3 regions of the Qipengyuania profundimaris genome follow, and region 3 is predicted to be linked to each of the others. Evidence: predicted binding sites of a transcription regulator. Region 3 holds the regulator's gene; each other region holds the start of a gene.
The links. The regulator LexA, encoded in region 3, represses DNA repair genes until DNA is damaged. The targets are predictions, from matches to a motif close to GTTCCNCNCTTGTTCT.

Region 1 (6,752 bases), on a different contig from region 3:
GCCGGTTGGAAAGCATGGCAATTTCGAAGCAGCGGGCATCGCCCGCGAGCAGGTCATGGCTTTTTCCACGCGGCGCGAAGAAGTCCTCGACGCGGTACGCCAGCTGGGCGAGAACACCCCGAAAACCCGCGACATTGCTGTGCTCGATACGAGGAAAAGCAAGGCGCCCGTCAGGGACCGGGAAGGCCTTCTCGATGCGTGGCGGCAGAAAGCCCAAGAAGTCGGAATTGACCTTGCCCGCTTGATCGATGCGTCGCAGATGCGGGCTGCAACGAAGGACATTCCCAGATCGAAAGAAGGGAGCCTTCTTCAGCGTGGAATTGCGAAGCTGAGAGAGTTCGCGCAGCGGATCAAGGGCGATCCGACTGATCCACTGATCCCTGCCCATGTCCTCAAGCAGGATGCACCGACCATCGCGGCCGCGCAGGCTGTTGCTTCCGCGGTGCGTCATCTCTCGCAGCGCGAGGCAGCCTTTCCCCGTGAGGGATTGCTGAAAGCGGCGCTCGATTTTGGGCTACCGACGACGGTGGATCACGTCGAAACCCGTGTGAACGCATTGGTCAGAAGCGGCGCACTTGAGCCCGGCAAAGGCGAACACAAAGGCTGGTTGGCGAGCCGCGAGGCGCTTGACCTTGAAAGCACCATTCTCGCGAACGTCGACCAGGGACGAGGTGCGGTGTTGCCCATCCTGAATCGGCCGGACGCCGCAGAACGGGTTCAGGCAGTTGCCGCGATCAACCACGGAATTTCGCTCAACGAAGGGCAGAGGAATGCGGCGAGTCTTGTGCTCTCATCGCGTGACCGGATCGTAGCGATCCAGGGCATAGCCGGGGCGGGCAAAAGCAGCGTGATGAAGCCGGTCGCCCAGCTGCTCCGAGAGGAAGGCAAGCAGGTGCTGGGGCTCGCGGTGCAGAACACGCTCGTCCAGATGCTCGAGCGCGACACCGGCATCCGTTCGATGACCATTGCCCGCTTTCTCGCCCAATGGGGCAGGCTTCTGCACGAGCCGGGAAATGCTACGTTGCTGAGCGAGGCTCGGAGTGCGCTCGGAGACCATGTCCTGGTGCTCGACGAGGCGTCGATGGTGTCGAACGAGGACAAGGCCAAGCTGGTGCGGCTGGCAAACCTAGCGGAAATCCATCGTCTGGTTCTCGTCGGTGACAAGCGACAGCTAGGCGCCGTCGATGCGGGTAAACCCTTCGACCTCGTCCAGCAGGCCGGGATCGAGCGCGCCAACATGGATGTGAATTTGCGCGGCCGCGATCCCATCCTGCGGCGAGCCCAGGCCGCCGCGCAGGAGGGACGCATCGACGATGCGCTCCGGGCTCTTGCTCCTTCAACCATCGAGGCACGCGGCGACAGTGCGATTGTTGCTGCCGAAAAGTGGCTTTCGCTCAGCCCGGCGGATCGGGATCGGACGTCGATCTACGCGTCGGGACGGGCTTTACGGTCTGCGGTTAACGAGGCTGTCCAGCGCGGACTCAAGGCCAACGGCGAGCTCGGCCCACGATCGGGCCGGCTGACCATTCATTCTCGGGTGAATGTGACGCACGAAGAGTTGCGATACCTTCGCACATACCAACGGGGCATGGTTCTCAATTTCCGCTCGCGCGACAGCACCCAGAAACTCTCCAAAGGCGACTACACCGTCAAAACCATCGACCAAGCGCGCAAGCAGCTCGTGCTTGAGGACAGGAAGGGGCGTCTGCGCAATTTCAATCCTGCGCGTTTGCGGCCGGGCGCAGACGATAGCCGGCTGTCGCTCTTCGACCGCAAATCGATATCCATCATCGAGGGTGACAAGATCCGTTGGACCGACAACGACCATAAGCGCGGGCTGTTCAACGCCGACCAGGCGAGGATCGTGGCCATCGACACAAAGGGCGTCTTGGTGGAGACATCAGCGGGCAAGGAGCTCCGCCTGAGCCGCGGCGACCCCATGCTCAAACGCATGGACCTCGCCTATGCCCTCAATGCGCATATGGCGCAGGGACTGACCTCTGATCGCGGGATCGCGGTGATGGACAGCCGCGAACGCAATCTCGCCAATCGGCAGACCTTCCTGGTCACGGTCACCCGGCTTCGCGACGGCCTTACGCTGATTGCAGATAATGCCGAGAAACTCGGCCGGGCTATCAAGTCCAACAGCGGCGAGAAAGCATCGGCATTCGAAGTAACGCAAAGGCTCAAGGCGGCAGCGGCCAAGGGCCTATCACAAGACAAGGATGTTGGCAGCGCTTCGCCTGCAAGTGACAAGCCCGAACTCATGAAGGAAAGGGTAAAGCCTTTTGAAATCGGCATTTGATCACCGACAGCCTGGACGATTTCCGCGTTACCAGGCACGATGCCTGTTCGAGAGAAGTGCGGAGCGTTGCCGGTGAAGGGTGTATTCGAGATCAGCGGCAATTCGCGCTACGACGACCTCATTACCGAGCGGTATCATTTCCCCTCGCAATATCTTCCTCAGGCCCGCCAGCTCGAGAACGACTGGATCCTTTACCGTGAAACCCGGGTATCGGGCGGCCGGATGGCTTATATCGCGACCGCCTTCGTTGAGCGGATCGATCCCGATGAGGCTGATCCAACCCATTACTACGCGCGCGTCAGGGACTATCTACCCTTCGATGATGCGGTGTCCTACCGCGACAAGGACGGACGCTTTGCCGAACGCTTCCTTCGCGAGATGGCCCGTCCTGGCGATGCTGGGAGGACGCTGCGCGGAAAATCGGTGCGCACGCTCGATGGCGATGATTTCGTCGCGATCGTCAATCAGGGCCTGAGCGAGACGCTCGACCCGGACAACCGGATCAGGCTCGAGCTCGACGAGCGGTACATCGACGATGCAACTGCCGCGCTCCTTGCCGATGATTTTGGCGAACGCCAGATCGAGCAGATCCTGGTGAATAAGAAAATCCGGGCCGCCAGTTTCCGCAATCAGGTTCTCGACGCTTATGACAGCACCTGCGCCGTCACGGGATTGCGGATCATGAATGGTGGCGGGAAAGCAGAGGCACAGGCGGCCCATATCTGGTCTGTCGCCGATGGCGGACCCGATGTTGTACCCAACGGCGTGGCACTCTCGGCTACGGCCCATTGGCTGTTCGACCGACATCTCATCACATTCGACGATAACCTTTGCCTGCTCGTATCGCACAACAAGGTGCCGTCCGACCTGTTGAAGCTCTTCCCCCCTTCAGGACAGAAGATCAGGCTTCCGGTCGATCCGAGGGATCACCCCCGTCCGGACTTCGTTGCCAAGCATCGCGCGCGTTTTGCGGGGTTCTGATCCGGTAGGATCAGACAGCGCGTCCGAACCAGATGACACGGCCGACCACCTGGATCTCGGACCGGTCGACATCGTCCCAGCTGGGATAGGCCGAATTGTCGCTGCTGATGGTGATCTTGCGGCCACCTGGCTTGAGCGTCACGCGCTTGACCACCAGCGCATCGTCGGCGCGTAGGACGTAGATGCCGTCACGTAGCCGCGAACCCTGGTCCGACGCATCGACCAGCACCTCGTCGCTATCGCTGAGTGTCGGCTCCATGGAGTCGCCCAGGACATGGATGATCGAAAGGCTGGCACTCTTTGCTCGGGTCAACCTGGCAAGCCAGCGTTCGTCGAAACCGAAGCGGGTATGGGCGGTCTCGCTTTCGGCAATCGCTCCGAAGCCCGCCGATGCATCAACATTGAGCACGGGAATTTCGATCAACCCGTCACGCATGGGTGCGGGGGGTCCGCCAAGCACTTGCTCGTCGACCCCGAAAAAGCTGGCAAGCGTGCGCCGGTCATCATCATCCAGCTTTCGCGGCGAGCCGCGCTTGATGAACTGCTGAATGTAGGACGAGTTTCGTCCGATCATCCGCGAGATCGAGGAATATCCGAGCCGTCGCTGCTGGATCAGGCGATCGAGCTCCTCTCTGACGTGTTCCATCGTGTCGTTCCTTCTGACGGTCTCAGGAGAGAAGGAAATCTCCTAGACTCGATGGAACCTTCCTACTAAGAACAAACCAGGAACACAAGGGCTGAGTGAGTCGAGGAAGGCTATGAAATTGCTGGATCGCATTGAGAGACACCTGAAAGAATCGCACATGTCGGCGACACGGTTTGGTCGTCGCGCGGTTGGCGATCCGCGCTTCGTGCTTGACCTACGAGCTGGCCGCAGGCCGCGTCGCCGAACGGTAGAGAAGGTGGAGCGCTACTTGGCTGATCGGCCAACTTGCTAACGCGGCGCTTGCGCTCATACCCTCGGGCTATGATGGTTGGCAGTTGTCATTGTCTATCAGGCCGAGAACTACCACGTTCTCTAGAACTTTCAGTGCTTTGGATCGATCAAGGACGTCCTGTACTTCCGTATCAATCTCAAGCTTCGACACGACCTCACTGCCTCAGATGCTCGTAAGGTGCCCGACGATGACTGCGACGCGATCAGATGGATGTCGCGGACCAGTCGGTTCGACGAGATCTGAGCCGTTCCGTTGAAACGCGAACGAAGGACAACGGGCACTTTGAGCATGAAGGGGATCGGGACCGCGATCGTATTTGCCCTTCAAGTGTTGAGCGGCTGTATTTCCCTATTTACCAGATCGATAGATTGGTGACACATGTAGCGCTAAGACCGCTTCTGGGGGATGACGAGAAATGCAGGATGGCGACGCGGCCGAGACGCAATCGGATGGAAGCGAAGAACTAGAGAACCGCGTGATCGCGGAAATCGTAGAGCTGCAGCGCGAATTCTACTTCGAAAACCGGAATAAGGACAGCGAGCGACGCCGGCGCCTTCGTGACATTATCGATCGCGCCACTCCGTTGGGAGGAGACTAATCATGTGGCTCGATGAAATCACTCTGAAGGATTTTCGCTGCTTCCATGGCGAGCATACCATCGAATTCTCGATGGATCCGGATGAAAACGTTACTCTGATTCACGCGGAAAACGGCGTCGGAAAGACCACTCTTCTAAACGCCATGCTTTGGTGCTTCTACGGCACGACTACTGCCAAGTTTGAACGCAAGCAGGACCTCGTTAACCACGACGCCAAGGCCGCGGGGAGAGATTCCTGCTATGTAGAAGTCCTCTTCGAGCACAACGACAAGCGTTATCGTGCCCGTCGCTTCCACGGCAACGGCACCATGGGCGGTCGTGAGTTCTCAATCATGCGGATCGATGATGGCCACAGCGTTTCGATCGACAACCCCGATAGCTTTATCAACACGGTCATACCGAAGACCATGGCGGGACACTTTCTTTTCGACGGTGAACATGCAGAGGTCTTCCTCGGCGAGGAGAACCGGCGCGGAATCCGCAAGGCAGTCCAGGATATTCTCGGATGCAATCTAATCGAGACAGCGATCGGGGACCTTGAAGAGACGGCTGCGTACTATCGGCGGCAAATGCCTAAAGCCAAAGCGACCGACCAGATCGAAGTCCTCTCGAATGAGATCGACCGGCTTACGGACCAGCTCAAGAGCGGCAGGGAAGCACTCGACGGTCTGAAAGGGCAAGCGGAACAGAAGCAACAGCAGATTGCCGACATTGAAGCCAAATTGCGTAACTCGGCCGCTGCGCGAGAACTCCAGGCCAGCCGCGACAGGGCGAACAACTCGCTCAAGCGTGCTATCACCAGAGCAGCGAGCGCACAAGACGAGTTGCTGAAGTGGCTCGGAGACAATGGCCGCTTCCTCGTCTCCTCTCGCATTACCGAAAAGACATTCGATCATCTCGAGGCTCAGGATGTGAAGGGCCGCATCCCTTCGCCCTACAACGAAGAGTTCGTTCAGGACATTCTGGAGATGGAAGAATGCATCTGCGGGACGGAGCTGAAAAAGGGTTCCACCGAATATGAGAAGGTTCGAAGTCTCCTACAGAAGGCAGCAAACAAGACGTTGCGCAGTCGACTTTCGAGCGTTCGCTCCACCCTTAAAGAACTCAAGCGAGAAAGGGAAAAAGCGCCAGGCCGGTTGGACGCAGCTAACAAGCGACTAGCCGAAGCTCGACACGAGATCACCGCCATCGAAGCAGAACTTGGGGAGATCTCCGACAAGCTCTCTGGCATCGATTTCGATGAGATCGCCGAACGCGAGCGGCGGCGGAATGAGCTGCGAGGCGAACTCGATGGGATAAACCGGCAGATCGGCGCCCTGGAAAACAATCTCCGCAGTTCCGAGGCGTCCAAGGCGAACAAGGAGCGCGAACTCAACAAGCTGCTTGAGAACGACGAGGATGCGAGAATTTTCGTCCGACGTCACGAACTGTGCGAACGGCTCAAGGAGCGGCTCGAAGCTGAACTCGTCGAAGAAGAAGAGGATGCTCGAAAGATCCTTCGCTCGCAGATCAGCAAAGTCCTTCAGGCCACCACCCGGAAGAGCTTTAAGCTGAGACTGACCGACGAATACGCAGTGGCTCTCGTCAATGAAGAGGGAACGCAGCTCCCCAAATCCAGTGGCGAAAACCAGCTACTCGGTCTCGCATTCACGGCTGCGCTGGTCGAGTACGCCCGACTTCGTCAGAACGCGCAGGATCACCGACTGCTGCGTGGCACGGTCGCCCCCCTCGTTCTGGACTCTCCCTTCGGCCAGCTCGATGACAGCTATCGCGAGACAACGGGCGAGCATGTGCCACGCATGGCCAGTCAGGTGGTACTGATGGTCTCGGGTTCGCAGGCCAACAACGCTGTGATTGACGTGCTGCGTGCGAGAGTAGGGAAGGAATACGTCCTCGTTCGGACCAACCGTGCTTCCGGAGAAGGGAAGAA
Region 2 (11,347 bases), 270 kb from region 3:
CGGCGCGGCGGGATTGGTCATTCCGGTCTTCACCCGCTTCCGCATCACGCCGGTCATCGGGTTCATCCTGATCGGAATCCTCGTCGGACCCTATGGTCTGGGGAGGATGGTGTTCGAGCATCCATGGCTCAATCACATAACCATATCCGATCCGGACTCTTTGGACTTGTTCGCAGAGTTCGGGATCATCCTGCTGCTGTTCGCGATCGGCCTCGAGCTGAGCTTCAACCGCCTGTGGCAGATGCGTCGGCTGGTCTTCGGTCTCGGCGCGCTGGAGCTGCTCGTCATCGGGACGATCGCCGCGATCTTCCTGGCGATGATGGGCCAGTATTGGACCGGGGCGCTGGCGCTCGGTTTCGCCCTCGCCTTCTCCTCCACCGCCATCGTGCTGCCGATTGCCGGCACGCACACGCCAGTGGGGCGCGCGGCGCTTTCGATGCTGCTGTTCGAGGACATCATGATCGTGCCGATCATCTTCATCCTCGGCGCGATGGCACCCAATGCCGAGGCCGAGGGGTGGGAAGGCATGCTGACGACCCTGTGGCAGGGCGGCGCGGTGATCCTTGCGATGATGGTCCTTGGTCGCTTCGCCCTTCCCCGATTGTTCGGCCAGGCGGCGCGCACCAAAAGCCCCGAGCTGTTCCTCGCGGCATCGCTGCTGGTGGTTATCGGCGCGAGCCTGGCGACGGCCGCCGTGGGCCTTTCGCCGATTGTCGGCGCATTGATTGCCGGCCTGCTGATCGCGGAGACCGAATATCACGGCGAGGTCGAGAGCATCATGGAGCCCTTCAAGGGTCTCGCGCTCGGGATCTTCCTCATCACCGTCGGTATGAGCATCGACCTTGCGACGATCTGGGACAATCTCGGCCTGATCGCGACCGCCGTGGTGCTGATCCTGGTGTTCAAGGCCTCGGTCACCGGCATCCTCCTGCGACTGATGGGCGCGCGGCGCAGCACCGCGGCCGAAACCGGCATCCTCATGGCCAGCCCATCGGAAACGACGCTGATCGTGCTTGCCGCAGCCAGTTCGGCGCTGCTGATCCAGCCCGGGACGGCGCAGTTCTGGCAGATCGTCACTGCGATCGGCCTGACGGTCACGCCGCTACTTGCCATGCTTGGGCGCGCCATCGCGCGGCGGGTAGAACCCATTCCCGAGCTGCCCGAAGAGGACGAGGCAGAAGGCCGCGTGGTGGTCATCGGTGCCGGTCGCGTCGGCTTGCTGGTCGCCCAGATGCTGCAGGCGCACGACAAGCCTTATGTTGCCATCGATTCCAATCCGGACCTGATCGAGGCAGCCAAGCGTAAAGGCTATCGCGCGACCTTCGGCGATGCTGCACGCGGCGATGCGCTGAGCCGGTTGGGCGTGGATGACGCGCTCGCTGTCGTACTGACGATGGACGAACCGGTGCTGACGCAGCGCTTGGTGGCCAAGCTACGCAAGGATTACCCGGACCTGCTCATCGTATGCCGCGCGCGCGACGTGCGGCATGCGGCGGAGCTTTACCGTGCCGGCGCCAGCCATGCTGTCCCGGAAACGCTCGAAAGCTCGCTGCAACTATCCGAGGCCGTGCTGGTTGATATCGGCGTCGCCATGGGGCCGGTCATCGCCTCGATCCACGAAAAGCGCGACGAATTCCGCGCCCAGATCGAGGAAGAGGGCGCGCTCGATTACAAGCCTAAATTGCGATCGAGCACGGCGGACGGCTGAGACTTTCGGGAATTATCTGAACCTTTGGCTTTTCAATGCGTTGAAAGGGCAAAGGAGATAGACATGAGCAACCCCGAAAACGATCCGACGAAGCCGACGCCGAACAGCGAGAAGTTCAAGCCGCAGAACGTGCAGGACCCGCTGAAGGATCGCGCTCCGACCGAAAAGCGCGGAGCGCCGGGTGATACCGAAGGCTACGATGTAGCACACGGCTCCCAGCCCACGACGAAGAGCACGCCCAGCGCCTGATTGGCACCACAGATTTCTCCGGAGAGGAGAGGAACGCCTGGCAGCTTCGCGGCTGTCAGGCGTTTTCGCGTGCGAGCGCTTCGCGCACGGCGGCCAAGGCATCCTGCGCTTTGGATCCGTCCGGACCGCCGCCCTGTGCCATGTCCGCACGGCCGCCGCCGCCCTTGCCGCCAAGTGCCTCGACGCCTGCGCGCACGAGCTCGACTGCGCTGAACCGGTGGGTGAGGTCGTCGGTGACAGCGCAGGCGAAGGCAGCCTTGCCGTCGTTCACCGCACAGATCGCAGCGATGCCCGACCCCATGCGGGTCTTGGCCTCGTCCAGCAGCGGACGCAGTTCCTTGGGGTTGAGCCCGTCGATCACCTGACCGGAAAAGGCGATCCCGCCGATGTCCTCGTCGGCGGGGCCGGCATCGCCTGATCCGCCGCCCCCAAGCGCCAGCGCGCGCTTCGCCTCGGCCAACTCCTTTTCGAGGCGTTTGCGTTCGTCGACCAACGCAGCGACACGCTGCGGCGCTTCGTCGGGCGAGGTCTTGAGCGCACTGGCAATAGCCCGGACCGCCTCGTCGCGCGCGACCAGCCAGGCGCGAGCAGCCTCGCCGGTCAGCGCCTCGATGCGGCGCACGCCGGAACTGACCGCGCTTTCGGACACGATCTTGAACAGGCCGATGTCTCCGGTGGCCTTCACGTGCGTACCGCCACAGAGCTCGACCGAATAATTGCGTCCGCCCTCGCCCTTGCTGCCCATGGACAGAACGCGGACCTCGTCGCCGTATTTCTCGCCGAACAGCGCGAGCGCGCCGGCGGCCACGGCATCGTCCGGCGTCATCAGGCGGGTCGAAACCTGTTCGTTGGCGCGGATTTCCGCATTCACTTCGGCCTCGACCACCGCGATGTCGTCCTCGGTCATCGGCTTCGGGTGCGAGAAGTCGAAGCGGAAGCGGTCGTCGGAAACCAGCGAGCCTTTTTGCGTAACATGATCGCCCAGACGATCGCGCAGGGCGGCATGAACGAGATGGGTCGCCGAATGGTTCGCGCGAATGCGATCCCGGCGCTCGGCGTCGATTTCGAGATGCACGGCGTCGCCCACCGCAACCGAACCCTTGCCGACCTTGCCGACATGGGTGTGCAAGCGGCCGAGCGGCTTGTTGGTCGTCTCGACCGCGAATTCCAGCCCTTCCGGCGTCCAGATTCGTCCGGCATCGCCCGTCTGGCCGCCGCTCTCTCCGTAGAACGGCGTCTGGTTGGTGAGGATGATGACCTCCTCGCCCTCTGCGGCGCTCGCAACTTCCGCGCCGTCCTTGACGATCGCGACGACCTCGGCCTCGCCGGTCGTGGAGGCATAGCCGGTAAATTCGGTCGAGCCTGCACGTTCGGCGATGTCGAACCAGACTTCCTCGTTCGCCGCCTCGCCAGAGCCTTTCCACGCTTCGCGCGCCTTGGCCTTCTGCTCGGCCATCGCTGCGTCGAAGCCCTCCTTGTCGACCGCAATCCCGCGGCCACGCAAGGCATCCTCGGTCAGATCGTAGGGAAAGCCATATGTGTCGTAGAGCTTGAACGCGGTCTCGCCGGGCAGCGTGCCGCCCTCGCCCATGTCGGCGGTCGCATCGTCGAGCAGGCGCAGGCCCTTGTCGAGCGTGCGGCGGAACTGCACTTCCTCGCGTTCCAGCACTTCCTGGATCAGCGGCTGGCCGCGGACGAGCTCCGGATAGGCTGCACCCATCTCGCTGACGAGTTCCGGGACGAGACGGTGCATCAGCGGATCCTTTGCGCCCAGCAGATGCGCATGCCGCATAGCGCGGCGCATGATGCGGCGCAGGACATACCCGCGGCCCTCATTGCTCGGCAGAACGCCGTCGGCGAGCAGGAAGCTGGTGGAACGCAAGTGGTCGGCAATGACCCGATGGCTTGCGGTGTTGTCGCCCTCGGCTTTTACACCGGTCAGGCTCTCGCTTGCGCCGATCAGCGCCTTGAACGTGTCGGTGTCGTAATTGTCGTGCACGCCCTGCATGACCGCGGCGACGCGCTCAATCCCCATGCCGGTGTCGATGCTGGGCTTGGGCAGGTCGCCGACGATCTCGTCGTTTTCCTGCGTGAACTGCATGAAGACGAGGTTCCAGATTTCGACGAAACGGTCGCCGTCTTCCTCAGGCGACCCCGGAGGTCCGCCCCAGATATGGTCCCCATGGTCGTAGAAGATTTCCGAGCACGGGCCGCACGGACCGTCCGAACCCATGGCCCAGAAATTGTCCTTGGTCGGGATGCGGATGATCTTCTCGTCCGCGAACCCGGTGCGCTTCTTCCAGAGGTCGAAAGCCTCGTCATCCGTGTGGTAGACGGTGACCAGCAGGCGTTCGGGATCGAGGCCCCATTCCTTGGTCAGCAGCGTCCAGGCGTGGTCGATCGCCTGTTCCTTGAAATAGTCTCCGAAGCTGAAATTGCCGAGCATCTCGAAGAAGGTGTGGTGCCGCGCGGTGTAGCCGACATTGTCGAGATCGTTATGCTTGCCGCCGGCGCGCACGCATTTCTGCGAACTCGTAGCGCGCGGGGCGGGCGGGGTCTCGAGGCCGGTGAAAGCGTTCTTGAACGGCACCATGCCCGCATTGACGAACATCAGCGTCGGATCGCTGAACGGCACCAGCGGCGCGCTCGCCACCTCGGCGTGATCGCTGGAGCCGAAATAGTCGAGGAAGCTGCGGCGGATGTCGTTGGTCGAGGTCATGCCAGCGCAGTTAGGCAATCGGCGCGCCAGCGACAAGCGGGAATGCCCGGTCAGACTGTGCGGGGGCTGCGATCGGCGGTGACGCTATGCGCCGGACAGCCGCCGGGGCATTGCTCGCCTCAGACTTTGTAATAGTCCCGATACCATTCGACGAAGCTGCGGACACCGTCCCGGATGTCCGTGCGGGGGACGTATCCCGTGAGCGACTCAAGCAACTCCGTATCGGCCCAGGTCGCCGGAACGTCGCCCGCCTGCATCTCCATGAAGTTCTTCTCGGCCGTCATGCCCAGAGCGGCCTCGACCGCCTCGATCATGTCCATCAGTTCGACCGGCGCCGAATTGCCGATGTTGACGATCCGCCACGGTGCAACCGGGGACAGGCTGTCGTGTTCCGCGATCTCTTCTCCGTCGCCAGGACGAACGGGGGGCACATCGATCAGGCGACGGATCGCCTCGACCAGATCCTCGACATAGGTGAAGTCGCGCATCATCCGGCCATGATTGTAAACGTCGATAGCCTCGCCCTGCAGGATGGCCCGGACGAATTTGAAAAGAGCCATGTCGGGCCTACCCCACGGACCATACACGGTGAAAAAGCGGAACATCGTCACCGGGAGATCGAAGAGATGGGCGTAGGAATGCGCCATCGCCTCGTTGGCCTTCTTGGTGGCGGCATAGAAGGACATCTGGTGGTCGGCCTTCATCGTCTCGCGATAGGGCATGTCGGTGTTCGCGCCGTAGGCGGACGAGGTCGAGGCGAGGAGCATGTGCTGCGGGGGATGCGCGCGCGCCGCCTCGAGCAACTCGAAAGTCCCGAGCAGATTGCTTTCGATATAAGTGCGCGGGTTCTCGATCGAGTAGCGCACCCCAGCCTGAGCTGCGAGGTGGATGACGATTTCGGGCTCGCAATCGCCCATAAGATCTGCAAGCAAACCGGGTGTTTCGATCGGCTGGTTTACAGCACGAAACCCTTCAACCTCGAGCAGCCGCGCCTGCCGACGGCGTTTCAGTTCCGGATCGTAATAGTCCGACATATTGTCGACACCGACGACCGCAAACCCGTCGTCGAGCAGCCGCTGGCATAGGAACGAGCCGATGAAGCCGGCCGATCCGGTGACCAGCGCCGTGCGGGTCTCGGCCATCAATCGGCGCCGAACAGGTCGCGCGTGAAGACCTTGTCGCGCACGTCCTCCAGTTCGGGATCGAGCCGGTTGGCAACAATGATGTCCGCCTCGCGCTTGAACTCATCGAGGTCGCGAATCACCCGCGAACCGAAGAAGGAATCGTCGTCCATTACGGGCTCGTAAACCACGACTTCGATGCCCTTCGCCTTGATGCGCTTCATGATCCCCTGGATCGACGATTGGCGAAAATTGTCCGATCCGGCCTTCATCACGAGGCGGAATACGCCGACGGTCTTCGGCTGACGGGCGATTATCCGGTCGGCGAGGAAATCCTTCCGGGTCCGGTTCGCATCCACGACCGCGCGGATCAGGTTCTGCGGAACCTCGGAATAGTTGGCGAGAAGCTGCTTCGTATCTTTCGGCAGGCAATATCCGCCGTAACCGAAAGACGGGTTGTTGTAATGCATGCCGATGCGCGGATCGAGGCCGATACCCTCGATGATTTGGCGCGTATCCATCCCACGAGAGAGAGCGTAGCTGTCGAGTTCGTTGAAGAACGCAACCCGCATGGCGAGATAGGTGTTGGCGAACAACTTGATCGCTTCGGCTTCTTCCGCCTCCGTAAGGAGGACAGGGACATCGGAAATGAGCGCCGGCTCGACCAGCAGATCGGCGAATTGTTGCGCTCGCTCGGACCGCTCCCCGACGATTACGCGGGAGGGATGCAGATTGTCGTAGAGGGCCTTTCCTTCTCGCAAGAATTCCGGGCTGAATATGATATTGTCCGATCCGAACCTGGCCCGCGCGTCGGAAGTATAGCCGACGGGGATGGTCGATTTGACGACGATCACAGTGTCGGGGCTCGCAGCTATGATTTTCTCTATGACGTCATCGACAGCCGATGTGTCGAAGAAGTTCGTTTCGGGATCGTAATTGGTAGGCACCGCAACCACGGCGAAATCCGCCCCGTCGATCGCCTCGGCTGCATCGGTCGTAAAACTCAGGTCCAAATCGTCATGGGTTAGATATTCCTCGACCAGATCGTCCTGGATCGGCGAACGGCGAGCGTTCAGCGATGCCACGCGGTCGGACACTATATCGCAGCCCACCACCGTATTGTGCTTGGCCAGCATGATGGCGTTGGAAAGGCCGACATATCCCAGGCCGAACACTGCAATCTTCATTGTTGTTTTCCGTACCTGCGATGGAGGTCATGACACGGAGCCCGCTTTGCAAGCTGGACGGTACAAACTCAAGTCATGCGGCAGAGCGATCTCACCAGACGAAATACGGGCCACCGCGCTCACGCGCGCGCTGCCAGGCGGGTCGGGCGTGCACGGCCTCGACGAATTTCACGGTCTTCGGTGCCTTTTCTCCGTAGCCCTGCATCACGGCGATCTCGGCAGGGAAGCTCATCATGACGTCGGCGGCCGTCCAGTCGTCGCCGACGAAATGACCGGAGTCGTTGATCCCGTCTTCCATGAAGGCGACATGCGCGGCGAATTGTTCGTCAATGCGGGGCATGATCGGCGCAGCGCCCTCGCCGAGCCGGCCGGCCATGATCTTGAGCATCACCGGCACGAAAAAGCTGCTTTCGCCGAACTGCATCCATTCGAGGTGGCGGACACGGTCTTCACCGGACGTCTCGGGCAGCCAGCTATCGCCGCCATGGCGCTCGCACAGATACTGGATGATTGCGCCGCTTTCGGCGACGCGCAGGCCGTCGTCCTCGATCAGCGGCGACTTGCCGAGCGGATGCGGCTGCTTGAGTTCGGGCGGTGCGAGATTGGTCTCCGCGTCGCGTTGGTAATGCTCGATCTCGTAATCGGCCCCCAATTCCTCGAGCAGCCAGAGAATACGTTGCGACCGGCTGTTGTTGAGATGGTGGACGGTGATGGTCATCGGCTCTCTCCTGCGCGCCGCCATCGCGAGGTTTGTCGGCGGATCGATTCGCCCGAGACCCTAGGCGAGGCGCAAGCGGCTCGCCAGCAGCGCCAAGATGAACAAGCAGCCCAAACGGAAAAGCCGGTGCGGCCAAGGGAGGCGCGCACCGGCTTTCCGTTCATTCGGGAGCGCCGGGGGACAGTCCGGCTATCACGCGGGCCCGGGGGATGGGCAGGCGCGCTCCCGCTTGAAGAGATATCAGTCCTCGTCCGCGTCCGGACCGGTCATCATCTCTTCGGCCACCTCGTCGGTGCGGCCGCGGATTGCGGCTTCCAACTTGGCGCACATCTCGGGATTTTCCTTGAGGAAGGTCTTGGCGTTCTCGCGGCCCTGGCCGATGCGGACGCTGTCGTAGCTGAACCAGCTGCCCGACTTCTCAACCACGCCGGCCTTCACGCCGAGGTCGAGGATCTCGCCGATCTTGGAGATGCCTTCGCCATACATGATGTCGAATTCGACCTGCTTGAACGGCGGTGCGACCTTGTTCTTGACGACCTTCACGCGGGTCGAGTTGCCGACCACTTCGTCACGGTCCTTGATCTGGCCGGTGCGGCGGATGTCGAGGCGGACCGAAGCGTAGAACTTCAGCGCGTTGCCGCCGGTCGTGGTTTCCGGATTGCCGTACATCACACCGATCTTCATGCGCAGCTGGTTGATGAAGATCACCATGCACTTGGAGCGGTTGATCGAGCCGGTCAGCTTGCGCAGCGACTGCGACATGAGGCGCGCCTGCAGGCCGACATGGCTGTCGCCCATTTCGCCCTCGATCTCGGCGCGCGGCACCAATGCAGCGACCGAGTCGACCACGAGAATGTCGATCGCATTGGAGCGCACCAGCGTGTCGGTGATTTCGAGCGCCTGCTCGCCCGTGTCGGGCTGCGACACGATCAGCTCGTCGATATCGACGCCGAGCTTCTTGGCATAGACCGGGTCGAGCGCATGTTCGGCGTCGACGAAGGCGGCGGTGCCGCCGGCCTTCTGGGCCTCGGCAATGGCATGCAGCGCCAGCGTCGTCTTGCCCGAGCTTTCCGGGCCGTAAACTTCGATCACACGGCCCTTGGGCAGGCCGCCGATCCCGAGCGCGATGTCGAGACCGAGCGAGCCGGTCGAGATCGCCTCCACATTCATCGCTTCCTTCGAGCCCAGCTTCATTGCCGAACCCTTGCCGAACGCACGATCGATCTGTGCGAGCGCGGCGTCGAGTGCCTTCTGACGGTCTGCGTCCACTTGCTTTCCTTCTACCAGCTTCAGATTGGCCGCCATGACATCACCTCCTGCGCTTGCAAAGAGCCGCCCTTCGACTCTTCAACTGGAACATGATGTATCGGCTTTGTTCTCAAAGAACAAGTAGGGAACGAAATTTTTTCGCGGTTTGTTCCGCGTAAGCAAGAAACTGACGCCTAGCCCCCGCCCTGAGCGGCGAGAACGTCGGCGACCTTGGCGTTGATCTGCTGCACGCTGAAGGGCTTGGCGATGAAATACATGTTGTCGATGTCGATATCGTTGCGCAGTTGTTCCTCGGCATAGCCGGACATGAACAGGATCGGGATCTTCGGTTTAACCCGACGGATCGCGCGGGCCATCGCCGGTCCGTCCATCGCGGGCATGACCACGTCGGACACGATGAGGTCGAAATTGTCCGAGCCATTGGCGATCGCGGCCAGGCCTTCCTCGCCGTCAGAGGCGGTGGTGACGGTATAACCCGCGCGCACGAGCGCCCGCTCGGCGACGGCGCGGACCATATCCTCGTCTTCGACCAGCAGCAGTTTTCCCCCGCCGGACCATTCGCTGGCCTTGGGCTCCGCCTCTTCCTCGCGGCGCATCACGGCGGGCAATTCGCCGCTGTGGACCGGCAGGTAGATGGTGAAGCGCGCGCCGGTGGTGTTGCCATCGGGCCCGCGCACATTGTCGGCGAAGATGAAGCCGTTCGACTGCTTGACGATACCGTAGACCGTCGAAAGGCCGAGGCCCGTGCCCTTCCCCTGCTCCTTGGTGGTGAAGAAGGGCTCGAAAATCTTGCTGATGAGGTCCTGCGGGATGCCCCCGCCCGTGTCCTGCACTATCAGCACGGTGTAATCGTCCGCCGGCATGATGTCGCTGCCCATCTTGCGCACGTCGCGCGCGGACACGCGCCGTGTGGCGAGCGTGAGCCGGCCCTTCCAATCCTGCTTCCCGCTTTTCGCGGCATGCGCCTGCATCGCATCGCGAGCATTCACGGCGAGATTGATGATGACCTGTTCGAGCTGCTGCGGGTCGGCACGCACCGGGCCCAGCTCGCGGTCATGGCGCACGACGAATTCGATCTTGTCGCCCATCAGGCGCTTCAGGAGCTGGCTCACCTCGCTGACCACGTCGGGCAGCTGGAGCACCACCGGCAGCAGCGTCTGCTGGCGGCTGAAGGCAAGCAGCTGGCGCGTGAGGCTGGCTGCACGGTTGGAATTCGCCTTGATCTGCTGGATGTCGTCGTAGTCGCTATCGCCGGGCGTGTGCCGCAGCAGCATGAGATCGCAATAGCCGATGATCGCGGTCAGCACATTGTTGAAGTCGTGCGCGACGCCGCCCGCCAGCTGGCCGACCGCCTGCATCTTGGTGGCTTGCGCGACCTGGCGGCGCAGGCGCTTTTCTTCGGTGGAATCGGTGATCGACAGCAGCACTGCCGCATCGCCCAGCCCGCGGATCCCGGCGAGGCCGATCGAGACCGGCTCCTCCTTGTTGCCGGCGAGGTGCACCGCCATGTCTCCGCTGGAACTCGCGCCCTTGGCGAAGCGGCGCACGGTGTCGGCGATCGCCGCCTTGTCCTCGCGCACGACGAGATCGGAGGGGAATTGCGGCAGCCCTTGCTCCTCGCGCTCGACGGCGCGCAGGAAAGCAGCGTTGGCGAACAGGAAGCGCCCGTCGCGATCGGTCAGCGCGAGGCCCAGCGGGAGCGCGGCGAGCAATGCCTCGAGCTGCGGAATCGCCGCCTTGCCATTCCCTTCGAAGCCGCCGCCGATCCCGACGGTCCGGTCGATCAGCAGCATCAGCGACGGCGCCTGGTCGGCATCCTTGGCGCGATTGCCGCGCTGCAATTCCAGCGGGACATGGACCAGCGTCTGCGGCGAGCCTTGCTGGCCCTCGCGCGCGAAGAAGATACGGTCGCGGTCGTCCGAGCGCAGCAATTGGACGAATTCCATGCCGACCAGCGATGTAGCGGCATCGCCCGTGGCTCGCTCGGCCAGGCCCACGGTGGCCGCTTGCACGATACCGTCGGGCGCGACCATCGCAAGTTCGAGCCCGGCGCGCGACATGACTTCCCCGAAGGGCCCCTCGACCCGCTCTGCCAGCCCGTCGTAGCTGCGTTCCTGGACGATCTCGCCGAAGCGCCAGACGAGATAATCCTCGCCCCGCCCGGCGCGATCGACATCGAGCCGGAAGCGCTTCTCGACACCTTCAATGGTCAGGAGATCTACGCGCGCATGCCCGTCGCGCCAGGCCTCGCGCGCAGCGATCATCAGGCGTTCGGAGGATTTCGACGCAAAGGCGACGTCGAGCGGCGGAACTGCCTCCCCGAACCAGTCCTCGTAAGAGGAATTGGCGCAGATCAAGCGGTTGGCCCGATCGGTG
Region 3 (11,347 bases):
GCCGCCTTCGCCGCCAATCGTACCGGGCGCCTACGACTTCGCGCGACGGGCCTGGTTCGATGGCTATGCGGCCACCGGCAGCGTTGTGGGGGATATCGAAATAGTAGAGGAGGCCGGCGGGGGCGGCGGCGAAGGCTGGATCGCGCAGGTTCAGCGGCACCTCTCGGCGCATGTTCGCGACCGTCTCGACGGCGCTCCCGGCGCGATCGCGGCGACTCTCGCCAGCGGCGATCGCGGGGCGATTTCCGAAGCGGACGAGGTGGCTATGCGGGATGCCGGCCTTACGCATCTGCTGTCGATCAGCGGCCTTCACGTGAGCGCAATCATCGCCGCGACCTATCTGATTGCGCTCAAGTTGCTGGCCCTATGGCAATGGCTTACGTTGCGCGTACGCCTGCCGATCGTGGCCGCTGCAATCGCTGCTCTTGCCGGGATCGCTTACACGCTCTTGACGGGGGCTCAGGTACCAACGGTGCGCAGCTGCATCGGCGCGATCTTGGTCCTGACGGCTCTGGCGCTTGGGCGCGAGCCGCTCTCTTTGCGCCTAGTCGCGGTCGCAGCAATCGCGGTGCTGCTCTTATGGCCGGAATCGCTTGTCGGACCGAGCTTCCAGATGAGCTTTGCCGCCGTGCTCGCCATCGTGGCACTTCACAATGCGAAGCCGTTTCGCGAATTTCTCGCGCCACGAGAGGAAAGCGGCCTGCGCCGCTTCGGCCGCCGGGCGTTGATGCTGTTCCTGACCGGCTTTGTCATCGAGCTCGCACTCATGCCGATTGTCCTGTTCCACTTCCACCGTGCGGGAATTTACGGGGCGGTCGCAAACCTCTTCGCGATCCCGCTCGTGACCTTCGTCTCGATGCCGCTCGTTGCCCTGGCTCTGGCGATGGATGTAGTCGGGTTGGGAGCTCCGGCCTGGTGGCTGGTCGGCAAATCGCTCGATGTACTGCTGTGGATCGCGCACATCGTTTCGGCTCAGCCGGGTGCGGTGAAGCTCGCCCCCAAGATGCCGATGGCGGCGATGGCGGTATTTGTCCTCGGCGCGCTCTGGTTGGCATTGTGGCATGGAAGAACACGGCTTTGGGGGGCGCTTCCCGTCGCCGTCGCTTCGGGATGGATGTGGGCGACGCCTGCCCCGGACATCGTGATCACGCGTGATGGGCGCGATGTGGGTATTGCCAGCGCGGATGGCCGGCTGCTGGTTTTGCGGGACAGCGAGGGCAGTTACGCCCAACAAAATCTGCGCGAAATTGCAGCGCTCGATGGCGAGCCCGTACCTTTAGCCGAATGGTTGGGCGCTCGGTGCAGCCGGGACTTTTGTAGCTTGCGTATCGAAAGGGATGGTCGAGATTGGGACGTGCTGATCGCGCGAAGCCGCGAACTTATCGAGGAGCGAGCGCTTGCCGCCGCCTGCGACAGGTCCGACATCGTCATCGCTGATCGCTTCCTGCCGCGCTCATGCAAGCCACGCTGGCTCAAGGCCGATCGCCGGTTTCTCGAGCGGGAAGGCGGTACCGGCATTTACCTTGCCGAAGAGCATATTGATACCGTGGCCGAAGGGCAAGGCGAGCACGGTTGGTTCCGCCCCTTCGTCCGGCGGAACGCGGGCTCCCAATAAAGACAACCTATGAAGGAAGAGAGGGCGCAGCCGACGCCGCGCCCTTCTTCCCAACTAAAACTGTCTCGTCGAGCGTCAGTGGTAGCGCCGGAGCAGACCGGCAAGCTTGCCCTGAACCTTCACTCGATGGGATTCATAAACCTGCGGTTCGTAGGCCCCATTCGCAGGATCGAGGCGGATCCGCCCGCCATCGCGGCGCAGGTACTTCAGCGTCGCTTCTTCATCGTCGACCAGCGCGACGACGATCTCTCCGTCGCGAGCGGTATCGGACCTTCGGACAAGTGCGAAATCACCGTCGAAAATGCCTGCCTCGACCATCGAATCGCCCGACACTTCGAGCGCATAATGTTCACCCGGTCCGAGCAGAGCGGCGGGAACCGGCATGCTCGCCTGGCCCTCGATCGCCTCGATCGGCGCGCCAGCCGCGATCCGGCCGTGTAGCGGCACGTCGATGATGTCGTTCGCCGGCTCCGGCGCGACGGATTTCGCCGTTACCGTGGCCGCCATGGTCGCGCCGGTATCGTTCACAGGCTTAGCTTGGCCGGCGCCTGTAACCGCGTCTTCGGGCAGCTTGACGACCTCGAGCGCCCGCGCACGGTTCGGCAGGCGACGGATAAAGCCGCGTTCCTCGAGAGCGGAAATCAGGCGGTGGACGCCGGACTTGCTCTTGAGGTCGAGCGCTTCCTTCATTTCCTCAAAACTGGGTGAAATGCCGGTTTCCTCCAGCCGTTGCTGGATGAAGCGGATCAATTCGTGTTGCTTGGCTGTCAGCATATCTGCGCAACTCCCGTGCCGCCTGTTCACAACCCTGTGAACGAATGTGGAACAATTAGGCAACGAATATCAGCAAGTCAAGCAATTCAGCCGTTTCGGACCTTTCTTGTCGAGAACAAGCGTTCGCGATACGTGCCAAAGCGCTGGGTCAGCCCTGAAGCAAGGCGCGCGTCGCAGTAGCGACGTCGGCTTGCCGCATCAGACTCTCGCCGACGAGGAAGCTACAGACACCGCTACGCGCGAGGCGCTGGCAATCGGCATGCGTCGCGATGCCGCTCTCACCGACAAGAAGGGCGTCCTCAGGGGCGAGGACTGCCAGCCGCTCGGTGGTCGCAAGATCGGTGGTAAAGGTCCGCAGATCCCGATTGTTGACGCCGATGAGCCGCGATTGAAGCGCCAGCGCGCGTTCCAGCTCCTGTTCGTCATGGACCTCGACCAAAACGTCCATCCCGCGTTCGATCGCGGCAGTTTCGATTTCGCGCATCGTCCCGTCATCCAGCGCGGCTACGATGATTAGTATCGCATCTGCGCCAAGCGCGCGAGCTTCGGCGACTTGCCAGGGGTCGATCATGAAGTCCTTGCGCAGGACCGGCAGATCGCAAGCCGCGCGGGCTTCGACCAGATAATCCTCGTGGCCCTGGAAGTAAGGCGCATCGGTCAGGACCGAGAGACAGGCCGCACCGCCATCGGCGTAATCGCGAGCGTGCTGCGCAGGGTGAAAATCCTCCCGGATCAGACCTTTGGACGGCGAAGCTTTCTTGATCTCGGCAATCAGGCCGAAGCCATTCTGCTGCGCGCGTTCCAGTGCGAAGCGAAAGCCGCGCGGCGGCGTTTGGTCCTTTGCTTGCGCATCAAGCGAGTCGAGCGAATGCTGCTGCTTGCGCTCGGCTACCTCACCAAGCTTGGTTTCGCAGATTTCGACCAGCTTGTTCATTGCGCGATCGCGATCCAGTCTGCCAGCAATTGCTGGGCAGCACCGCTGTCGATTGCTTCGCCAGCCATTTCGGCACCGGTCGTCCAGTCTTCGGTCTTGCCTGCCACGATCAAAGTAGCGGCGGCGTTGAACAGCACGGCGTCGCGATAGGGTCCGGGCGCGCCTAGCAATAGCGCCTCGAGTGCCTTGGCGTTGTGCGACGGGTCGCCGCCGCGGATCGCCTCGACCGGCGCGTGGGGCAGGTTTGCCTGCACCGGGTTCACCCGCCGCATCTCGAAATCGTTGCCGGTCACATCGGCCAGCTCGTTTCCACCGGCAATGCTAAGCTCGTCCAGCCCCTCGTCGCCCGAAGCGATGAAGGTACGCTCCGTGCCGAGCTTGGCTTTTGCCGCTGCGTAGATCGGCACATAGGCCGGGCGCGCGATCCCGATCAGCTGGCGTTTCACGCCTGCCGGGTTGGAGAGCGGGCCCATCAGGTTGAATATCGTGCGAACGCCGAGCTGCTGGCGGATAGGCTGTATCCGGCCCATCGCCGGATGATGGTTCTTTGCGAACAGGAAACAAATGCCTAGCTCGGCCAGTGACTTCTCTGCGGTTCTTCCCGCGGCTTCCATATTGAGACCGAGCGCTTCGAGTGTGTCTGCCGCGCCCGACTTGCTGCTCGCCGCCCGATTGCCGTGCTTGGCCACCGGAACGCCGCACGCCGCGACAAGCAGGCTGACTGCTGTGGAAACATTGAGCGTGTGGTGCCCGTCACCGCCCGTGCCGCAGCAATCGACCGTTCCTTTCGGCGCGTCGATCGGGATCAGCCGCGCCCGCAGGGCCCGCGCCGCGCCCGCGATCTCATCGGATGTTTCGCTGCGGGTGGACATCTCGCGCAGGAACCGGGCGATTTCCTCGTCGCTCGTCTCGCCATCGAGAATCCAGCCGAAGACCTCTTCGGCCTCCTGCTCGCCCAGACGCTGCTCTGCTGCGGGTAGCGTCCTCATGCCGGTACCTTTGCGTCGATTCCGCACAGCGAGAGGAAATTTGCGAGCAGCGCATGTCCGTGTTCGGTAGCGATGCTCTCGGGGTGGAATTGTACGCCGTGGATCGGCAAGTCGCGATGACGGAAACCCATCACGCTGCTGCCATCGAGGCCGGGCGTCGTGCTGGTAGCATTGACCGCGAGGCACTCGGGAATGTCCTCCACGATCAGCGAGTGATATCGGGTAGCTATAAAGGGTGACGGCAATCCGGCAAACACGCCGCTGGCGTCATGTTCCACCGGCGACGTCTTGCCATGCATCAGCCCGCCGCGAACGACCTTGCCGCCGAAATGCTGGCCGATCGCCTGATGTCCGAGGCAGACGCCGAGTAGCGGCTTGCCCGCATCTGCGCATCCCGCCACGAGGTTGAGACTGACGCCGGCCTCGTTCGGTGTGCAGGGACCGGGCGAGATCAGGAAACCCGCAGCGCCGCTGCTCATGGCCTGGTCCGCCGAAATGGCGTCATTGCGCACCACCTCCACTTCGGCGCCCATTTCCATCAGGTAATGGACGAGGTTAAAGGTGAAGCTGTCGTAATTGTCGATGACAAGGATGGAGCGGCTGTCGGTCATTGCGGAACGGTCAATGGCGGCACGGCTGCGGGCTTTCAAGCAACTTCAGCTGCCCGCGACGTCACGCCTGCTTGCCCACCAGCTTGTCGGTCGCCCGCACGAGGCCATCGATGATGCCCGGTTCTGCTGCGGAGTGTCCGGCATCATCCACGATCCACAATTCCGCTTCCGGCCAAGCTTTCTTGAGCGCCCAAGCGGATGTCGGCGGCGTGCAAATGTCGTGGCGGCCCTGAACGATAATTCCGGGTATGCCCGCCAGCGCGCTGACATTCTTGAGCAATTGCGCTTCCTCCAGGAAAAAATCTTCGAGGAAGAACTTCGCGCAAATCCGGGCGAAGGGCACGGCCTTCGCGGGATCGGCGAAGGTGTCCAGCAGGGCAGGATCTGGCAACAGTGTGGCGACATTGCCTTCCCACAGCGACCATTCGCGCGCGGCGGCAAGGCGTGTTTCCTCGTCATCGCTGGTCAGGCGCTTGTAATAGGCTTTCACCAGATCGCCACGCTCATCTTCGGGGATGAGGCCGGTAAACTGGTCCCATTGTTCGGCCATGATTTCGCTGGCGCCATATGTGTAGAGCCAGTCTTTCTCGGTCTGGCGCGCGAGGAATACGCCGCGCAGCACCAGCTCGCTCGTGCGGTCGGGATGGGTCTCGGCGTAGGTGAGGGCGAGTGTCGCGCCCCAGCTACCGCCGAAGACCTGCCACTTGTCATGCCCGCACATCTCGCGGAGGCGCTCGACATCGGCGACAATACGCCAGGTATCGTTATGCTCGATCTCGGCGAATGGCAGCGACTTGCCGCATCCGCGCTGGTCGAACAGCAGGACGTCGTAAAGCTCGGGGTCCCACTGGCGCCGATGATCGGGCGACATGCCGCCGCCCGGGCCGCCATGCAGGAAAACCGCAGGTTTCGCGCCGGGCGTGCCGACACGTTCGTAATAGAGCGAATGACCCTCGCCGACATCCAGGATCCCGGTTTCGTAGGGTTCGATCTCCGGATAGAGGCCACGGCGCTGTTCGGTCATTCGCTGTCCTTCTTTTCGACGACCACGATCGGGCCGATCGGCGCGCCGGTATCGAGGCGGTCGGTCGCCGGGTTCCACAATTGCGAGACGTTCCCGTCGAGGAACAGAGCATTGGGCGTCTTCAGTTCATCGCGATAGAAACGCGCGAGCTTGCCGAAGGAAATCGGCGCGTTCGAAATCACGAAATGGGCCCGGCCCTGCCCATCGACGCCGACTGCGTTGCGGATCAGCCGGGAAGGGCCGTCCTGCGTTATTTCAGGATGCAGCTTGCCGTCGATCACCAGCATCGGCCCGGACTGCGTGCCGAACTCCGGCCGCTCGGTCACATTGGCGAGGAAATCTTCGGTCGTGCGGACGTGCCATTCGCCCGCCGTGCCGTAGAACACGCCATTGGGCTTGAGGTGGAAATTGCCTTCGCCATCGGCTATATTGAGGGTTTCGAGCCGCTCCGAACCTTCAACGAAGTAACCGATTGGCTCGCCCTCGTCGTCATATATGCCGGCGTTCATTGCAAAGGCGACGCCGTTCTCGCCGCGTTGGCGCGAGAACGCAGTCAGGCTGCGATAGGGCGCTTCGCCCGACGGCCCAAGATCCATGCTTATGCGGTGGCGGACGGGATTCGCGAGGCAGTGGGTAAGGGGTGTGTCCTCGAAGATGATGGACCGGCATGCGCTTTCCACCGAGCTTGCGACGGTCGCCGTCTCGCTAGGCTCAGGCGAAGGCGATGGCGCCTGCCCATCAATCCTGGCACGAGCGACAGGTTCGCCGGCAGGTTGCTGTTCGCAAGCTATGAGGCTGCCGAGAGCGAGTAGGGCGATTGCAACCCTCACTGGCCGTATCCCGCTTCGTTTGCGAGCCGCACTGCGTCCTTTGCCGCGGCGAGCAGGGCGCCGGCCTTGGCTTCGCATTCGCGCTGCTCATAGGCTGGATCGCTGTCCGCCACGATGCCCGCCCCGGCCTGCACTTGCATGATCCCATCCTTCACCACGGCGGTGCGCAGGACAATGCAGCTGTCGACCGATCCGTCCGGCGCGAAATAGCCGACGCCGCCCGCGTAGGGGCCGCGCGTTGCAGGTTCCAGCTCGGCGATAATCTCGCAGGCGCGCACCTTGGGTGCACCGCTGACGGTGCCTGCCGGGAACCCGGCAAACAGCGCATCGAGCGCGTCCTTGCCCTCGGCAAGGCGCCCGACGACGTTGCTGACGATATGCATGACGTGGCTGTACCGTTCGACCGTAAAACTCTCCGTGACCTCGACGCTGCCGGCGTCCGCCACGCGCCCGACGTCGTTGCGCCCGAGATCGAGCAACATCAAGTGCTCTGCGCGCTCCTTCGGGTCGGCCAGAAGCGATTTCTCGGCGAGCCGATCCGCCTCCTGCGTCGTACCGCGCGGCCGGGTGCCGGCGATCGGGCGGATTGTCACCTCGCCTTCGCGCACCCGCACGAGAATTTCGGGGCTCGAGCCGACCACGGCGAAGCCGGGTAGGTCGAGAAAATAGAGGAAGGGCGACGGGTTGATGCGCCTGAGCGAACGATAGAGCGCCATGGGCGGCAATTCGAACGGCGAGGTGAATCGCTGCGAGAGGACGACCTGAAAGATATCCCCGGCCGCGATGTAGTCTTTCGCACGCAAGACCATTGCCTGATAATCGTCCGCATCGATAGTCGAGGTGAGCTGAGGTTCGATATGGTCGGGATACCGGTCGGCAGACTGTGACAGCGGCAGGGAGAGCTTCCGAAGAGCTTCGTCGATCCGCTCCTGCGCCAAATCTAGCGATCCGTCCGGCCAGACCGGCGCAATACAGAACAACGTGTCGCTGAGCCGGTCGAAGACGAGGATCACTGTCGGGCGGACGAAAAGCATGTCCGGCAAATCGACGTCGCTCTGCGGAGCCCGAAGAAGTTTCTCGACCAGGCCGATTGTCTCGTATCCGAAATAGCCGACGAGGCAGGCGAGGGCGGGCGGAAGCGCGACAGGCGTCGCACATTGGCAGTCCTGAGTTAGCGTGCGCAGCGCATCCATCGCGCCAATCTTGCACGGAACGAAAGCCTTGCGATCCGTCTGCCAATCGCGATTGATTTCCGCCTCGTCTCCACGCGCGCGGAACACCAAATCGGGTGCGATGCCGATCAGGCTATAGCGCCCGCGTGTCTCGCCACCCTCGACCGACTCGAGTACGAAATCGCCGCGCCCTTCCTCGAACAGCTTGAGCGCCGCGCTGACTGGCGTTTCGGTATCAGCTACGATGCTGCGCCAGACCAGCGCGGGACGACCCTCGCTCAGCTCGGCGCGCGCTTGGTCGAGGCCTTCGAGAGCGGTGGACAAGGGCGGCTCAGTTCGTGCCAAGCAGCTGGCGACGAACGGCTTCGATCGCGTCGTCGTTGCGCTCTACGCCGAGCTCTTCCCGCATCGCAAGCCGCAGCTGATCGGCATATTCCTCGCCGATCACCGGGCCGAGCTGGGTTTTGGCCTGGGCGATCATCGGATCGTCCTCGGCGATATCGTCCATGCTGATATCTTCCAGATTGACGATGAAGAATCCGATCTTTTGCGCGGCTTCGAGCTTCTTGGTGGTGCCTTCGGCCATGCTGAAAAGCAGGGCGAGCGGCGGCGGAATGCGGCGTTCGCGCTGGGCGGCAAGTTGCTCGCGCGTCAGATCGACGCTTTCGGGTGCCGGCAGATTCGTCTCTTCCTCCGCGACGGCGGCGGCAAGCGATGCGCCCCCACGAACGCGCTTCGTCACCCGGTCGGCAGCGGCTTGGGCGCGCTTCAGGCCTTCCGAAATGCGCCAGTTCGCCTCGACGCGATCCTTTATCTCGGCAAGGGGGGCCTTGGCCGATGCTGTAATCTGGGCCACTTCGTAGACGAGGTAGGTCTGCCCGCCTTCGAGAGGGGCGATTTCGGGCTCTTCCTCGTCCATCTGGAAAATGGTCTGCAGCGCGGGCGCCAACACTTCGGGAAGAGTTTCCTGCGTCTGGTAGATGCGGCCATTGGCAATAGCGGGTCGCGTGGTCGTCAGCTCGAGATCGAGCTCCTCGCTCACCTCGCGCAAGGTTGCACCATCGGCCAGCTGGTCGTCGATTTCGTTCGCAAGGTCGGCGAGCCCCTGGACACGCTTTTCTTCGCGCACGGCCGCGGCGACGTCTTCGCGGACTTGTGCAAGCGTCCGTGCGGCTCGTGTTTCGACGTTATCGATCCGCGCGATGTGCCAGCCGAGAGGACTGCGCGCTGGCTGCGTAATAGAGCCTTCTCTCGCCGAGAAATACGCCGCGGCGACGGCTTCGGAGGCCTGTGAGGTCAGCACCTCGCGATCGAGGCCCGTCAACGGCGTTGCTCGTAGCCCGGCTTCGCGCGCCACGGCATCGAAGCTTGCACCGCCTGCGATGCGCTCGCGCAGGGAATTGGCCGCAGCCTGTGTCGGCACGATGAGCTGGGTGACATCGCGCGTTTCGCTTGCTGCGTACTGTTCGCGGTCGGCCTCGTAGCGTTCGGCGATTTCCGCCTCGGTCGGCTCGACCCGGTCGCCCAGTGCACTGCTGTCGAACGTCGCGAAACGCACCACGCGCCGTTCGGGACGAATGAAATCGGCGCTGTTGGACTCGTAATAGGCCCTCAGCGTTGCGTCCGAGGGATCGCCGGTTGGCGCAAAACTCGCAGACGGGAGCAGGGCAATCGTCCCCTGACGACGCTCTTTAAGAAGCTGGGCGTATCGATAGGCAAGCTTGTCCGGAACGGTCGCGCCGAAGGTCGCCGGAACAAAAAGCTGCTGAGAGAGGAGGCCCGTGCCGAAATCCTCACGCGCCTGCGCGTCGGAAATTCGCGCCTGCGCCAGTGCCTGACGATAGACGTCTTCGCTGAAGTTCCCGTCGGCTCCGCGGAATGCCGGGAGCATGCGGATTTCGCTGTTCACCAGATTGTCGCCCGCCCGGATACCGTATTTCTCGGCATAGGCACGGATTGCAAAGCGATCGATCAGGGCATCGAGCGAGCGTTCCAGACCATTTTGCGCAAGAAAGCCTTCCATCGACAGCGTCGGATTTTCCTGCCTGACGCGATCGAGGCCGTTGTTCGCAGCCTGCACCAGATCGGCGGTCCCGATCTTCTCGCTGCCGACCACAGCCACCCGGTCGCCGCCTGCAACACCGCCGAAGGTACCGGTGCTCGATACGTCCGCGCTAGCAAAGGCGAGCGCGATCAGACCGAGAAAGGCGAGCGCGAAGGCAAGGCCGATCTTGGTCTTGAAGATATTGCGAAAGAAAGTGAGCATGAGTGCGGGCGGTCCCGAATAGACGTAGATCGATGGCTTCCGCAGCGAGCGGTCGCCCTTGGCGGCAGCCTTTATCCCCCCTGCGACCTCGCCGCAACAGGTTGCAAAGGGTTTTGACGCGCGAAGAAAGCTTGTCTAGCGGGGCGCAACACAACGCTCCTATAGCGAGCGGCCAATCATCTACTCTTCGCAGGAAATCGCAATGGCCGAACGGCCCTATATCGTTGGAAACTGGAAGATGTTCGGCACGCGGGCGATGCTTTCCGAAGCACGCGCGATCGATCGTGCCGCACAGCGCTACATGAAGGTGGAGGTCGCAGTCGCCCCTCCATACACGCTGATTCACGCCGTTCATCGCGAGGCCGAGCAGATCGGCGTCGGCGCGCAGGACTGCCATCCCGGGGCCGAGGGTCCGCATACGGGCGACATCAACGCCGCGATGGTGGCCGATGCCGGGGCGAAGTTCGTGATCGTCGGGCATAGCGAGCGGCGGCAGGACCATGGCGAGACGAATGAATTGATCAATGCGAAGATCGATTCGGCGATTGAAGCCGGTCTGCGCGTGATCCTGTGCTGCGGCGAATCCCTCGAGACTCGCGATGCGGGCGATGCCGAAGCTTTCGTCCTCGGCCAGATCAAATCCGCGCTCGGTTCGTTCGAGGATCCTGCCGAGCGCCTGACAATTGCCTACGAACCGATCTGGGCGATCGGCACCGGTCGCACGGCGACCTCTGCGGACATCGAAGCGATGCACAAGGCAATCCGCGGCTTGCTCGACGAGACTTACGGAGCCGAAGCATCGGCAGACGTTCGCATTCTCTACGGTGGTTCGGTCAAGCCCGAGAACGCGAAGGAAATCCTGTCGCTGCCCGAAGTGGGCGGGGCCCTCGTCGGTGGCGCGAGCTTGAGCGCCGAGAGCTTCCTCGGCATCGTCGTGGCAGCGTCGGAGACCGAGGACGCCTGAACTCCGCGCCGGCCCGGCACCCTTGCCGTTTGCAGCCTCGCAGCCTAGATGCGGGCGGCACATTTTTACCGAAGAGTATTCGAAGTCATGTTCCTGTTCCTCACCGTCCTCCAGGCCATCGTTGCCGCCGTGCTCGTTGGCGTGATCCTCATGCAGCGCTCAGAAGGG

Region 1: Q9K02_RS14425 (S24 family peptidase) is a predicted target of LexA. The motif match lies at 4,001-4,016, and genes of this name have one in related genera.
Region 2: recA (recombinase RecA) is a predicted target of LexA. The motif match lies at 9,085-9,100, and genes of this name have one in related genera.

Annotation. Positions count from the first base shown of each region.
Region 1 covers NZ_JAVAIM010000003.1:73-6,824, reverse strand. Annotated here, with positions in the region: gene mobF (MobF family relaxase) at 1-2,305, shown strand, start outside; gene Q9K02_RS14430 (HNH endonuclease) at 2,528-3,286, shown strand; gene Q9K02_RS14425 (S24 family peptidase) at 3,297-3,932, opposite strand; gene Q9K02_RS14415 (hypothetical protein) at 4,640-4,822, shown strand; partial or broken gene Q9K02_RS14410 (AAA family ATPase) at 4,825-6,752, shown strand, end outside.
Region 2 covers NZ_JAVAIM010000001.1:2,129,883-2,141,229, forward strand. Annotated here, with positions in the region: gene Q9K02_RS10475 (cation:proton antiporter domain-containing protein) at 1-1,708, shown strand, start outside; gene Q9K02_RS10480 (hypothetical protein) at 1,772-1,957, shown strand; gene alaS (alanine--tRNA ligase) at 2,013-4,676, opposite strand; gene Q9K02_RS10490 (NAD-dependent epimerase/dehydratase family protein) at 4,796-5,818, opposite strand; gene Q9K02_RS10495 (nucleotide sugar dehydrogenase) at 5,818-6,984, opposite strand; gene Q9K02_RS10500 (glutathione S-transferase family protein) at 7,076-7,702, opposite strand; gene recA (recombinase RecA) at 7,943-9,007, opposite strand; gene Q9K02_RS10510 (hybrid sensor histidine kinase/response regulator) at 9,145-11,347, opposite strand, start outside.
Region 3 covers NZ_JAVAIM010000001.1:1,856,349-1,867,695, reverse strand. Annotated here, with positions in the region: gene Q9K02_RS09230 (ComEC/Rec2 family competence protein) at 1-1,615, shown strand, start outside; gene lexA (transcriptional repressor LexA) at 1,691-2,389, opposite strand; gene trpC (indole-3-glycerol phosphate synthase TrpC) at 2,538-3,323, opposite strand; gene trpD (anthranilate phosphoribosyltransferase) at 3,320-4,312, opposite strand; gene Q9K02_RS09210 (anthranilate synthase component II) at 4,309-4,923, opposite strand; gene pip (prolyl aminopeptidase) at 4,985-5,947, opposite strand; gene Q9K02_RS09200 (phosphodiester glycosidase family protein) at 5,944-6,543, opposite strand; gene trpE (anthranilate synthase component I) at 6,774-8,273, opposite strand; gene Q9K02_RS09190 (peptidylprolyl isomerase) at 8,281-10,215, opposite strand; gene tpiA (triose-phosphate isomerase) at 10,418-11,179, shown strand; gene secG (preprotein translocase subunit SecG) at 11,267-11,347, shown strand, end outside.